Hahella chejuensis KCTC 2396: one gene and its partners. The protein of the gene in region 1 interacts with the protein of each later gene in a pairwise test. Links are inferred from orthologs where the notes say so. Each region holds a gene or a part of one and is shown in the gene's direction. Other genes may lie near its edges.

Region 1 (3,496 bases):
CGATTCCTGCGGATCAGCGGGTGCTCCACGTCGTGCCGCAAGAATATGTCATCGACAATCAGGAAGGTGTGAAGGAGCCAGTAGGGATGTCTGGCGTGCGCCTGGAAGCCAAAGTGCATCTGGTTACGTGTGCGGTCAACGCTTATCAGAACATTGAAAAGTGTGTGAAGCGCTGCGGACTGGAAGTGGATGAAATCATCCTGGAGCAACTTGCCTCCAGCTACGCAGTACTGACTGACGATGAAAAAGAATTGGGCGTGTGCGTCGTCGATATCGGCGGCGGCACAACCGATATCGCAATATTCACTGGCGGCTCTATTCGCCATACAGCGGTTATTCCTATCGCTGGCGATCAGGTCACTAATGATATTGCGATGGCGTTGCGAACGCCGACGCAAAATGCGGAAGAAATCAAGATCAAATACGCCTGTGCGCTGACTCAGCTGGCAGGTGCGGATGAGACGATCAAGGTGCCGGGCGTGGGAGATCGCCCGTCGCGGGACTTAAGCCGGCAGTCGTTGGCGGAAGTCGTGGAGCCGCGCTATGAGGAGTTGTTCACCTTGATCCAATCAGAGTTGCGACGCAGCGGATATGAAGATCTCATCGCCGCAGGGGTCGTGCTCACGGGAGGAACCTCCAGTATGGAGGGGGTCGTGGAGTTGGCGGAGGAGATTTTCCACATGCCGGTAAGGCTGGCGGTGCCGCAATGGGTCACCGGCCTGAGCGATGTGGTTAGCAATCCTATGTACTCCACCGCAGTCGGATTACTGCTCTATGGATTTAAACAGCAGGAACTCGGCCGGGGCGCCCAGCACCGGGGAGAACCTGCGGAAAACCTGTTCCAACGGCTGAAGAACTGGTTTATGGGGAATTTTTAATCAGCCCAAATAGAGTCAACTCAAAGGTCTATACCAACTTGCGGAAATTAGTTTCAGGTCGCAGGTACTATAACGAAGAAGGAGAAGGGGAATGTTTGAGCTCGTAGATAACGTACCACAAAATGCAGTCATTAAAGTTGTAGGCGTTGGCGGCGGCGGCGGCAACGCAGTTCGCCATATGCTCGCCTCTTCGGTGGAAGGCGTGGAGTTTATCTGCGCGAACACCGACGCTCAGGCGTTGCGTGATGTCGACGCCAAGCACGTCATTCAACTCGGCGGCAGCGTCACCAAAGGGCTGGGCGCCGGAGCCAATCCAGAAGTAGGTCGTCAGGCGGCGATGGAGGACAGAGAGCGCATCGCGGAAACGCTGAAAGGCGCGGACATGGTCTTCATTACTGCCGGTATGGGCGGCGGCACTGGAACGGGCGGCGCGCCGGTAGTCGCGGAAATCGCCCGTGAAATGGGGATTCTGACGGTTGCGGTTGTGACCCGTCCGTTCCCGTTTGAAGGCGGCAAACGCATGAAAGTTGCGGAAGCCGGCCTGCGTGAGTTGGGACAACACGTCGATTCTTTGATCACAATTCCCAATGAGAAGCTGTTGAGCGTCATGGGCAAAAACACCAGTCTGCTGGATGCTTTCGCCGCCGCTAACGATGTGCTTTTGGGGGCTGTACAGGGAATTGCGGATTTGATTATCCGTCCAGGAATGATAAACGTAGACTTCGCGGACGTTCGCACCGTTATGTCGGAAATGGGCATGGCGATGATGGGCACCGGCGTTTCCAGCGGCGACAACCGCGCTCGTGAAGCGGCGGAAAGAGCCGTACGCAGCCCGCTGCTTGAAGATATCAATCTGCAGGGCGCGCGTGGGATTCTGGTCAATATTACTGCAGGCATGGATCTGTCTTTGGGCGAGTTTTCTGAAGTGGGCGCCACCATTGAAGAGTTCGCTTCCGACGCTGCGACAGTGGTGGTTGGAACGGTAATCGATCCGGAAATGAAGGATGAGTTGCGGGTGACGGTAGTCGCTACGGGTTTGGGCGGTGTACATGACCGACCCACTAAAGTGGTGGACAACTCTTCCCGGACTATGAACGGCACCACTGATTATCATCAGCTGGAGCGCCCGACTGTAATGCGCAAACGCGCTACATCAGTTGTGGGCAATGCGGCGGTGGATCGTCGGGCCGTAGGGGATGAGCAAAACGTGGACTATTTGGATATACCTGCGTTTTTGCGTCGTCAGGCGGATTAAATGAGAATGAGTTCGGTCTTTTAGGTTGGTGCACCTAATACCTTTCTGGTATTATTTGGCCGAATTTTATCCAGATCTTGGTAAATCATTGAAATGATAAAACAGCGCACACTTAAAAACATCATCCGGGCCACTGGTGTGGGTCTGCATTCAGGGGAAAAGGTCTACCTGACCCTGAAGCCGGCCCCGGTGGACACGGGTGTTGTATTCTGCCGTACAGATCTCGATCCTATCGTGGAAATCCCGGCGCGTGCTGAGAACGTAGGCGAAACCCTTCTCTCTACGACTCTCGTAAAAAGTGGAGTAAAGATAGCAACTGTTGAGCATTTGCTGTCAGCTCTGGCCGGACTTGGTATCGATAACTGCTACGTTGAGTTGAGCGCAGCCGAAGTGCCTATTATGGATGGCAGCGCCGGTCCGTTTGTATTTCTGATTCAATCGGCGGGCATTGCTGAGCAGGACGCGCCCAAGAAATTCATTCGCATCAAGCGCGAAGTGACGGTAACTGACGAAGATAAGCGGGCTACCTTTGTGCCGTTCGACGGCTTCAAAGTGACTTTTAGCATAGACTTTGATCATCCCGTGATCAAAGGCCGCTCACAAGAGACAGTTATTGACTTCTCCAGCACTTCTTTCGTTAAGGAAGTAAGTCGCGCGCGGACATTCGGGTTCATGCGCGATATTGAAAAATTGCGTGCGATGAATCTAGCCTTGGGCGGTAGCATGGATAACGTTATTGTTGTCGATGACTTCAAGATTCTCAATGAAGACGGCTTGCGTTATGAAGACGAGTTCGTCAAGCACAAGGTGTTGGACGCCATCGGAGATCTATACCTGTTGGGTAACAGCCTGATCGGTGAGTTTAAAGGGCACAAGTCGGGTCACGGCTTAAATAACAAACTTCTTCGCGAACTCCTTTCCCAAAAGGATGCTTGGGAGGTTGTGACCTTTGAAGACGCCGGGGAAGCGCCTATTTCCTACCTGAAACCGGTGCTGGCCTGAGATTTCTAGTCCGCTGTGTGAGTTGAAAGAGCCTCCAGGGCTTTCTTTAACTCCGGATCGTCACAGAGCTGAGCTTCTTGTCTGAGAAGCTCGGCGTTCTTTTGCGAAATTGGTTTCGCCTTCCTTTTTGCCTTTGCTTTAACTTCCATTGGCTCCACGCGAATCTTGAACTGATAAGCGAAGTCGAAATCTTTATGTTTGCGTAGTTCCGGCAGGGATGTGTGTTGATTCATGCGCAACTGATTTGCGGTTGCGGCATCGGGGACGGTTACGCGAATAACGCCATCTTTAACTGACGATAGAGTCACCTTGTCACGTAATTGAGCAGGCAGGCATTGTGAGAATATCTGCTGTTGCTTAT
Region 2 (3,644 bases), 520 kb from region 1 along the record:
CTCTTTTGGCAGTCCGATAGTGACGCCAGCCAAAGGTTGCGCCAGCGCTGAGGTGTAATCTTCTGTGGGATTCAACGCGCTGGTGGAGTCCATTGGGTCGTGCCCGGCCATGACATTCAAGAGTAGCGCCGCATCTTCCGCGGTGCGAGCGAAAGGGCCACCCTGATCCAGGCTTGAGGCGAAAGCCACCATTCCCAAACGGGATACGCGCCCGTAAGTCGGCTTGAGGCCGGTCAGTCCGCAAAATGCTGCAGGTTGTCTGATGGAGCCGCCTGTGTCCGTGCCGGTCGCCGCTGCGCAGAGTCCGGCCGCAACCGCCGCTGCAGACCCACCTGAAGAACCGCCGGGCGCGCGCTCGGTGTCCCAAGGGTTGCGCACCGGGCCAAAGTAGCTGTTTTCGTTGGATGAACCCATGGCGAACTCGTCCATATTGGTTTTACCCAGAGTGACGGCGCCAGCATCTATAAATTTGCGGGTGACGGTGGACTCGTAAGGCGGAACAAACTTTTCCAGCATTCTGGAGCCGCATGTCGTCGTCACGCCTTCCGTGCAGAAGACGTCTTTGTGCGCGAGAGGTACGCCATTCAAAACGGAGGTTTGTCCCGCGTTGAGACGGGCGTCGGCTTGTTCCGCCTGAGAGAGGGCCAGATCTTCCGTGACGGTGATGAAGCAATTCAATTCTGGATTGAGACGTTTGATTCTGGCCAGATAATCCTGGGTGATTTCACGGGATGAAAACTGTTTATCCCGGAGTCCGCTTATGATCTCGCTAATAGTATGTGGCAACATGCGTATCTCTTACTTTTCTATAGCCGGCAAGGCGTTCGCAATAGGTTCTTTGGGGCGGGCGTTCCAGTCGCGTCAATCGATGACTTTGGGAACCAGATACAAACCATTCTCAGTGGCTGGCGCGATAGCCTGAAACTTTTCACGCTGATTACTTTCCGTCACTTCGTCTTTGCGCAGCCGCTGGGTCATTTCCAGCGGATTGGACAGCGGCTCTATGGCGCTGGTGTCCACTTTCTGCATCTGTTCGACAAAGTCCAGAATCTGTCCCAGATCGTGGGTCAGTTTCGCCACTTGGTCGCCGGGCGTTTCCAATCTCGCTAGCTTGGCGATGGTCTCCAACTGTTCCGACTGGATGGTCACATTATTCTCCTGCTGGGCGTTGCGGTTGGCTTGATTCGGATCTGATCCGAGAATTCGATGTTGAGTCCGGTCTGGCGAACGCCATTGCAGCGCTCCTGATCGCACCGGAAATTAAAGAGGGCTATTATAAGAGGGTTTGCGTACAGTCTGTAAATGAATTGGCGATTTTTTCCCAGTAAAACGCCCTGAAACAGGCCTTTCTGATGACGATTTTTTAATGACTTGCGGCCGGGCGCGGGCGGGGCTAAATGATTCTTGCCCTGACCCCTCGCCACTGTTAAAGTTGCCGCAGCATGCCTAACCCTAAAAAGAATACGGATTCAAACGTTCAATGTTTAAACGATTACGTGGTTTGTTTTCCAGCGATCTGTCGATCGATCTGGGGACCGCCAATACACTGATTTATGTTCGTGGAAGAGGAATTGTGCTCAATGAGCCCTCTGTGGTCGCAATTCGTAACCAGGGCGCACAGAAAAGCGTTGCGGCGGTAGGCGCCGAAGCGAAGAGGATGCTGGGACGGACGCCGGGCAACATTACCGCGATCCGACCATTGAAGGACGGCGTCATCGCCGATTTTCACGTTACTGAAAAAATGCTCCAGCACTTTATCCACAAAGTGCATGAAAACAGTTTCATTACCCCCAGTCCTCGCGTACTGGTTTGTATCCCCAGTCGTTCCACCCAGGTTGAGCGTAAAGCAATTCGAGAGTCCGCCCTTGGCGCGGGCGCCAGAGAAGTATTTTTGATTGAAGAACCTATGGCTGCGGCCATTGGCGCCGGCCTGCCCGTGGAAGAAGCGAACGGCTCCATGGTAGTGGATATTGGTGGCGGAACCACTGAAATCGCCATTATCTCCCTGAACGGTATTGTGTACGCCGACTCAGTAAGAGTAGGCGGAGACAAGTTTGACGAGGCGATCACCGCTTATGTGCGCCGCAATTACGGCAGTTTGATTGGCGACGCCACCGCAGAGCGCATCAAACAGGAAATCGGCTGCGCCTATGAAGGCCTGGAGCTGCGTGAAATCGACGTACGTGGTCGTAATCTCGCAGAAGGGGTTCCCCGTAGTTTCACCTTGAATAGCGAAGAAATCCTCGAAGCATTACAAGAAGCTTTGGCGACTATCGTGCAGGCGGTTAAGAGCGCACTGGAGCAGTCACCGCCTGAGTTGGCGTCTGATATCGCTGAACGGGGCATCGTATTAACTGGCGGCGGCGCACTGTTGCGCGGCCTGGACAGTTTGCTGACAGAAGAAACCGGCTTGCCGGTGATCGTTGCTGACGATCCGCTTACCTGTGTCGCAAGGGGCGGCGGTCGTGCGCTGGAAGTTATCGACAAACGCGGCAGTGGTCTATTCTTTATGGAATAACAACTCTTTAACGGAGTTGACCACTTGTTTTCGCCATGTTTTATGGTAGCTTTCTGTGTTTGTAAATAAATTCCTTTCCGGACTGTTGGGGAGATTGCGACATTAAAAATATCTTCGTTGAAGGCCCGTTTTTAGGCGCACGAATGATATTGGTGGCCTTGCTCTCCATCGCCATCGGAATCGCGGATTTTCACTTCAACCTTTTATCTTCGTTACGTGAAACGCTGGCGACCCTGGTCGCCCCTGTGCAATGGGTTGTCAGCGCTCCTTCCGATGTGGTCGACTGGACTGAAGACGCGGTCAAATCGCGCCGCGATTTGCAGCAGGAAAATGAAGCGCTGCGCAACCGGCTTTTGATTCTTGAGGCGAAGTCCCAGCGCCTGGCGTCTTTAACCGCGGAAGTTAATCGTTTGCGCGAGCTGCTGAACGCCTCGTCCGTGGTGGACGATTCTGTGCTGGTGTCCGAGATCATCGGTATCAATCCCGATCCTTATATGCATGAGGTGGTCGTCAACAAAGGCTCTGATGACGGCGTCTATCTCGGGCAGCCTATGCTCGACTCGCAAGGCTTGATGGGGCAGGTGACGCAAGTGTCGCCGTTGACGTCCCGTGTTCTATTGATTTCCGATAGCAACCATGCGGTGCCGATTCAGGTCAACCGCAACGGCGTGCGCGGTATTCTTGTCGGCTCTGGCGTGTTGGACCGGCTGCAACTGATAAATGTTCCCGATACGGCGGACATTGTTGTTGGCGACTTGTTGGTGAGTTCGGGGTTGGGTGGTAAATTCCCGGCGGGTTATCCGGTTGCTAAAGTTACTGCGGTGGTGCATGACCCGGGCGAACCCTTTGCGCGAATTGAAGCGCACCCTTTGTCCGAATTGAACCGCAGCAGACATGTTTTGTTAGTGTTTAAGAAAAAGTCGTCGGAGGTGGGAGACAGGGTTTCCGACGAACCTTCGCCTGAAGCAACTCAGTAGGCCGTATGCCCAGAGACGAGTTTCGCCCTGTCTTGTTCGTTTTCACCTTGTTCCTGGCGTTTTGCGTCAGTCTGATTCCTCTGGGTGGATTCGCTGCTTATTTTAGGCCCGAGTCCATATGCATGGTGATGTTTTACTGGACGTTGAAG
Region 3 (3,635 bases), 1.4 Mb from region 1 along the record:
TGCGTGGGCATCAAGCTTTTTTTCATGTGGATGCAGCGCAGTCCGTGGGCAAGTTGGCTGTCGATATGAAGACCATGCCAGTCGACTTGTTGTCTTGTTGTGCGCACAAAATATATGGGCCTAAAGGCATAGGGGCGCTTTACGTTCGAAGGAATCCGTTTGTTGGCGTAGACGCTCAAATTCACGGTGGCGGCCATGAGCGGGGTATGCGCTCCGGTACGCTTCCAACTCACCAGATCGTTGGGATGGGAGCCGCCTTTGAGATAGCTGGTCAGGGTTTGGCAGAGGAATCCGATCGATTGACGGAGCTGCGAGATAGATTGTGGCGCGCGCTCTCTGTATTGCCGGAAATCTACTTGAATGGTTCAGAGGCTAATAGGTTGCCGGGTACGTTGAATATCAGTTTCGGGTATGTCGACGGCGAGTCGTTGCTGATGGCGATGCGAGATCTTGCTGTTTCAACTGGCTCTGCTTGCACATCCGCATCCTTGGAGCCCTCCTATGTGTTAAGGGGAATTGGCGTGCCGGATGAGTTGGCGCTCAGCTCCTTGCGTATTTCTATGGGGCGCTTTACTGAAGAAGAGGATGTCAATGTCGCAGCGGATGTCATTATAACCGCAGTGAATAAGTTGCGTGAGCTGTCTCCCGCATGGAGGGCGAAGTCGGGCGATTGATGTCTCAATGGGCCTAAACAGAGGACATTTTTTATTCTCGTTAACAAAAATTAAATGTGCGCCTGATGCAATCAGAGACTGAAGGCGTCAGGCGCCCGCTGTCGCGAATGCCGCTTGCTCGTTACTTACGTCGCGGGCGTTGTTTTCATGGTGGGAGCGGAGTGTAACTTTCCCTGGAACATGCGTATAATCGCCTGTTCAGAATATAAACCTAAAGTTGTTATAACCCTGATTTTGGAGAGCATATCGATGGCCGTAGAACGTACGCTGTCAATCATCAAGCCTGACGCAGTGGCTAAAAATGTAATCGGCGAAATTTATTCGCGTTTTGAGAAAGCCGGTCTGCGTATTGTGGCTGCAAAAATGCTGCACCTGTCGCAAGAGCAGGCTGAAGGCTTTTATGCTGAACACAAAGAGCGCGGATTCTTCCCCGATCTGGTTGCATTCATGACTTCCGGTCCGGTTGTTGTTCAAGCGCTGGAAGGTGAAAACGCCATCGCTCTGAACCGTCAACTGATGGGCGCGACCAACCCTAAAGAAGCTGAGCCAGGCACTATTCGCGCAGACTTCGCTTCTTCTATTGACGCGAACGCAGTTCACGGATCCGACTCTGCGGCGTCTGCTGAGCGCGAAGTAGCATACTTCTTCAGCGAGAACGAAATCTGCCCACGCAGCTGATATAAATTTATCAGTCGAGGCAATTAATTGAGTGCAGCACTATCGCTGCACTCTTTTTAAGAGGTAAAGCATGTCAGGCTCCAGCGCTAAAATAAACCTATTGGGAATGAATCGCTCCGATCTCGAAACTTTTTTCGAGTCACTGGGAGAGAAAAAATTCCGCGCCACTCAACTAATGAAGTGGATGTACCACCTTGGCGTGTCTGACTTTGACCTCATGACGAATATGAGTAAGGCGTTACGGGAAAAGCTGAAAGAAGTAGCTGAAGTGTCCGTGCCTGAAGTTATATATGAAGATATTTCTGCCGACGGCACCCGCAAGTGGGTTATGCGGCTGGCCGGCGGTAATAGTATTGAAACCGTTTATATCCCGGACAATGGTCGGGGTACATTGTGCGTTTCCTCTCAGATAGGGTGTTCCCTGGACTGTAGTTTCTGCTCAACTGGAAAGCAGGGGTTTAATCGTAACTTGAGTTCCGCCGAGATAATCGGTCAGTTATGGATCGCGGCGAGATCTTTTGGCGATTATGACTTGTCCAAAGAGCGCTATGTTACGAACATTGTCTTTATGGGAATGGGCGAACCTTTATTGAATTTCGACAACGTCGTGCGCGCCTGCGATGTCATGATGGATGATTTTGGCTTCGGCATTTCCAAGCGTCGCTTGACCGTCAGCACTTCCGGGCTTGTTCCAGCTCTTGACAAGCTGGGCGACGTTACCGATGTTTCCCTCGCGATTTCCCTGCATGCGCCGAATAATTCGTTGCGAGATGTTCTGGTTCCGGTCAATAAAAAGTATCCGATAGAAGAGTTGTTGGCGGCTTGTCATCGTTATCTGGGTAAACTTTCCGACAAACGTCGCATTACTGTTGAATACACATTGATTGCCGGCGTAAACGACAGCGAAACACACGCACATGAGTTGCGCGACTTGCTGCGCGACTTACCATGCAAAATTAACCTGATTCCATTTAACCCGTTCCCTAATAGCGGTTATGAGCGTCCCTCCCGAAACGCGACATTAAGGTTCCAGAAAGTGCTGAGCGACGCGGGCTATGTCGCCACCGTTCGAACTACGCGCGGCGATGATATTGACGCAGCTTGTGGTCAATTGGTAGGGCGCGTTGAAGACAGGACGCGGAGAAGTCAGAAGTATATTCCTCTGCAAAACATTAATGTTTCCCCTGACGGCAGAGCTTCCGTTTAAACGAACGGATGAATGGGCGTAGTATTCAGATTCCTGAATAAAGCAAGGCTGTTTATAACATTGAAAATAACGCTGGCATTGGTAGTTAAATTGAGAAAAATGGAAAACCTCAAGCGCACTTTTAAAGCAGCAGTAATGTTAGTCCTAATATCTGGAGCTGTTGCAGGGTGCGTAACTACTGTAACTGGACCCTATACCAAAAAGGCGTCGGAAGAGAAGGCCGCTCAACAATATGTCCAGCTCGGACTGGCTTATTTTCAGCAGGGAGATATGGAAAGCGCTTTACTGAAACTTCAACGAGCACTTGAGATAAAGCCTAATAATGCTGAGGCATTGGCTGCGATGGGATTGGTTTATCAGCGCCAAAAAGAGCCTTTCTTGGCGGAAAAGCAGTTTAAGTCCGCACTTCGATCAGATGCCAGTTTCACTAGGGGGCGTACCTATTATGCGGCTTACCTGTATGAGCAAGGCCGATTTAAGGAAGCTGTGGAGCAGTTTGAAAAAGCCTCTGGCGATGTGAGCTATGAAGGGCGTGCTCAAGTTTTTAGTAATATAGGCTTGATACGCTTAAGGCTGGGAGATATCGACCAATCGATCAAAGCGTATGAAAAGTCGTTAACGCTAAGACATGAGCAGCCCAACGCCGTGTTGGCTTTGTCCTCCTTATACTTTGAAAAACGCGAGTTAGTAAAAGCAGATAAACTATATGGCGCATTCTGGGAGGCAGTGCGCAGAGGCGGGGCTTCGCACTCCCCGGCCAGCTTGGCGTTGGGAATTAAAATCGCCAGGGAGAAGAAGGATTTGAATGAGGAAGCATCTTTGATGTTGTTGCTTAAGAACATGTTTCCCAACTCCGCTGAATATAAAACGATGAAAGGAAGTAGTTGATATGTCGTCCGAGGCCGCATCCAACCCCGCCGCTAATGACCGACCGGGCAGCCGATTGCGTCAGGCCCGGGAGAATTTGGGCTGGAGCATCCCGGAAACAGCCGAACGGCTGCATGTTATTCCTCGTTATGTGAAAGCCATCGAGGATGGCGAGCATGGTCAGTTGCCTGGATTAGTGTTTTTGAAAG

What was found. Proteins that work in one complex are often made in the same cells at the same time.
Region 2: the proteins of ftsZ (region 1) and HCH_RS23960 interact in binary tests that used the Escherichia coli proteins (3 or more experiments, as listed by UniProt). The link is inferred for Hahella chejuensis KCTC 2396 from one-to-one orthologs.
Region 3: the proteins of ftsZ (region 1) and rlmN interact in binary tests that used the Escherichia coli proteins (3 or more experiments, as listed by UniProt). The link is inferred for Hahella chejuensis KCTC 2396 from one-to-one orthologs.

What each region holds. Positions count from the first base shown.
Region 1 is NC_007645.1:5,996,142-5,999,637, reverse strand. The notes cover bases 239-3,051. They hold ftsZ (cell division protein FtsZ), read left to right. Parts: upstream 239-969; coding sequence 970-2,133; downstream 2,134-3,051. Other genes in these bases: lpxC (UDP-3-O-acyl-N-acetylglucosamine deacetylase), read left to right, coding at 2,227-3,051; ftsA (cell division protein FtsA), read left to right, coding at 239-878. Outside these bases: more of ftsA, read left to right, coding at 1-238; more of lpxC, read left to right, coding at 3,052-3,135; HCH_RS26365 (DciA family protein), read right to left, coding at 3,141-3,496. UniProt on the Escherichia coli protein: Essential cell division protein that forms a contractile ring structure (Z ring) at the future cell division site. The regulation of the ring assembly controls the timing and the location of cell division.
Region 2 is NC_007645.1:5,472,543-5,476,186, reverse strand. The notes cover bases 539-3,499. They hold HCH_RS23960 (rod shape-determining protein), read left to right. Parts: upstream 539-1,480; coding sequence 1,481-2,518; downstream 2,519-3,499. Other genes in these bases: mreC (rod shape-determining protein MreC), read left to right, coding at 2,584-3,495; gatC (Asp-tRNA(Asn)/Glu-tRNA(Gln) amidotransferase subunit GatC), read right to left, coding at 862-1,149; gatA (Asp-tRNA(Asn)/Glu-tRNA(Gln) amidotransferase subunit GatA), read right to left, coding at 539-789. Outside these bases: more of gatA, read right to left, coding at 1-538; rod shape-determining protein MreD, read left to right, coding at 3,501-3,644. UniProt on the Escherichia coli protein: Forms membrane-associated dynamic filaments that are essential for cell shape determination. Acts by regulating cell wall synthesis and cell elongation, and thus cell shape.
Region 3 is NC_007645.1:4,588,076-4,591,710, reverse strand. The notes cover bases 539-3,490. They hold rlmN (23S rRNA (adenine(2503)-C(2))-methyltransferase RlmN), read left to right. Parts: upstream 539-1,422; coding sequence 1,423-2,559; downstream 2,560-3,490. Other genes in these bases: HCH_RS19915 (RodZ domain-containing protein), read left to right, coding at 3,449-3,490; pilW (type IV pilus biogenesis/stability protein PilW), read left to right, coding at 2,572-3,447; ndk (nucleoside-diphosphate kinase), read left to right, coding at 924-1,352; HCH_RS19935 (IscS subfamily cysteine desulfurase), read left to right, coding at 539-674. Outside these bases: more of HCH_RS19935, read left to right, coding at 1-538; more of HCH_RS19915, read left to right, coding at 3,491-3,635.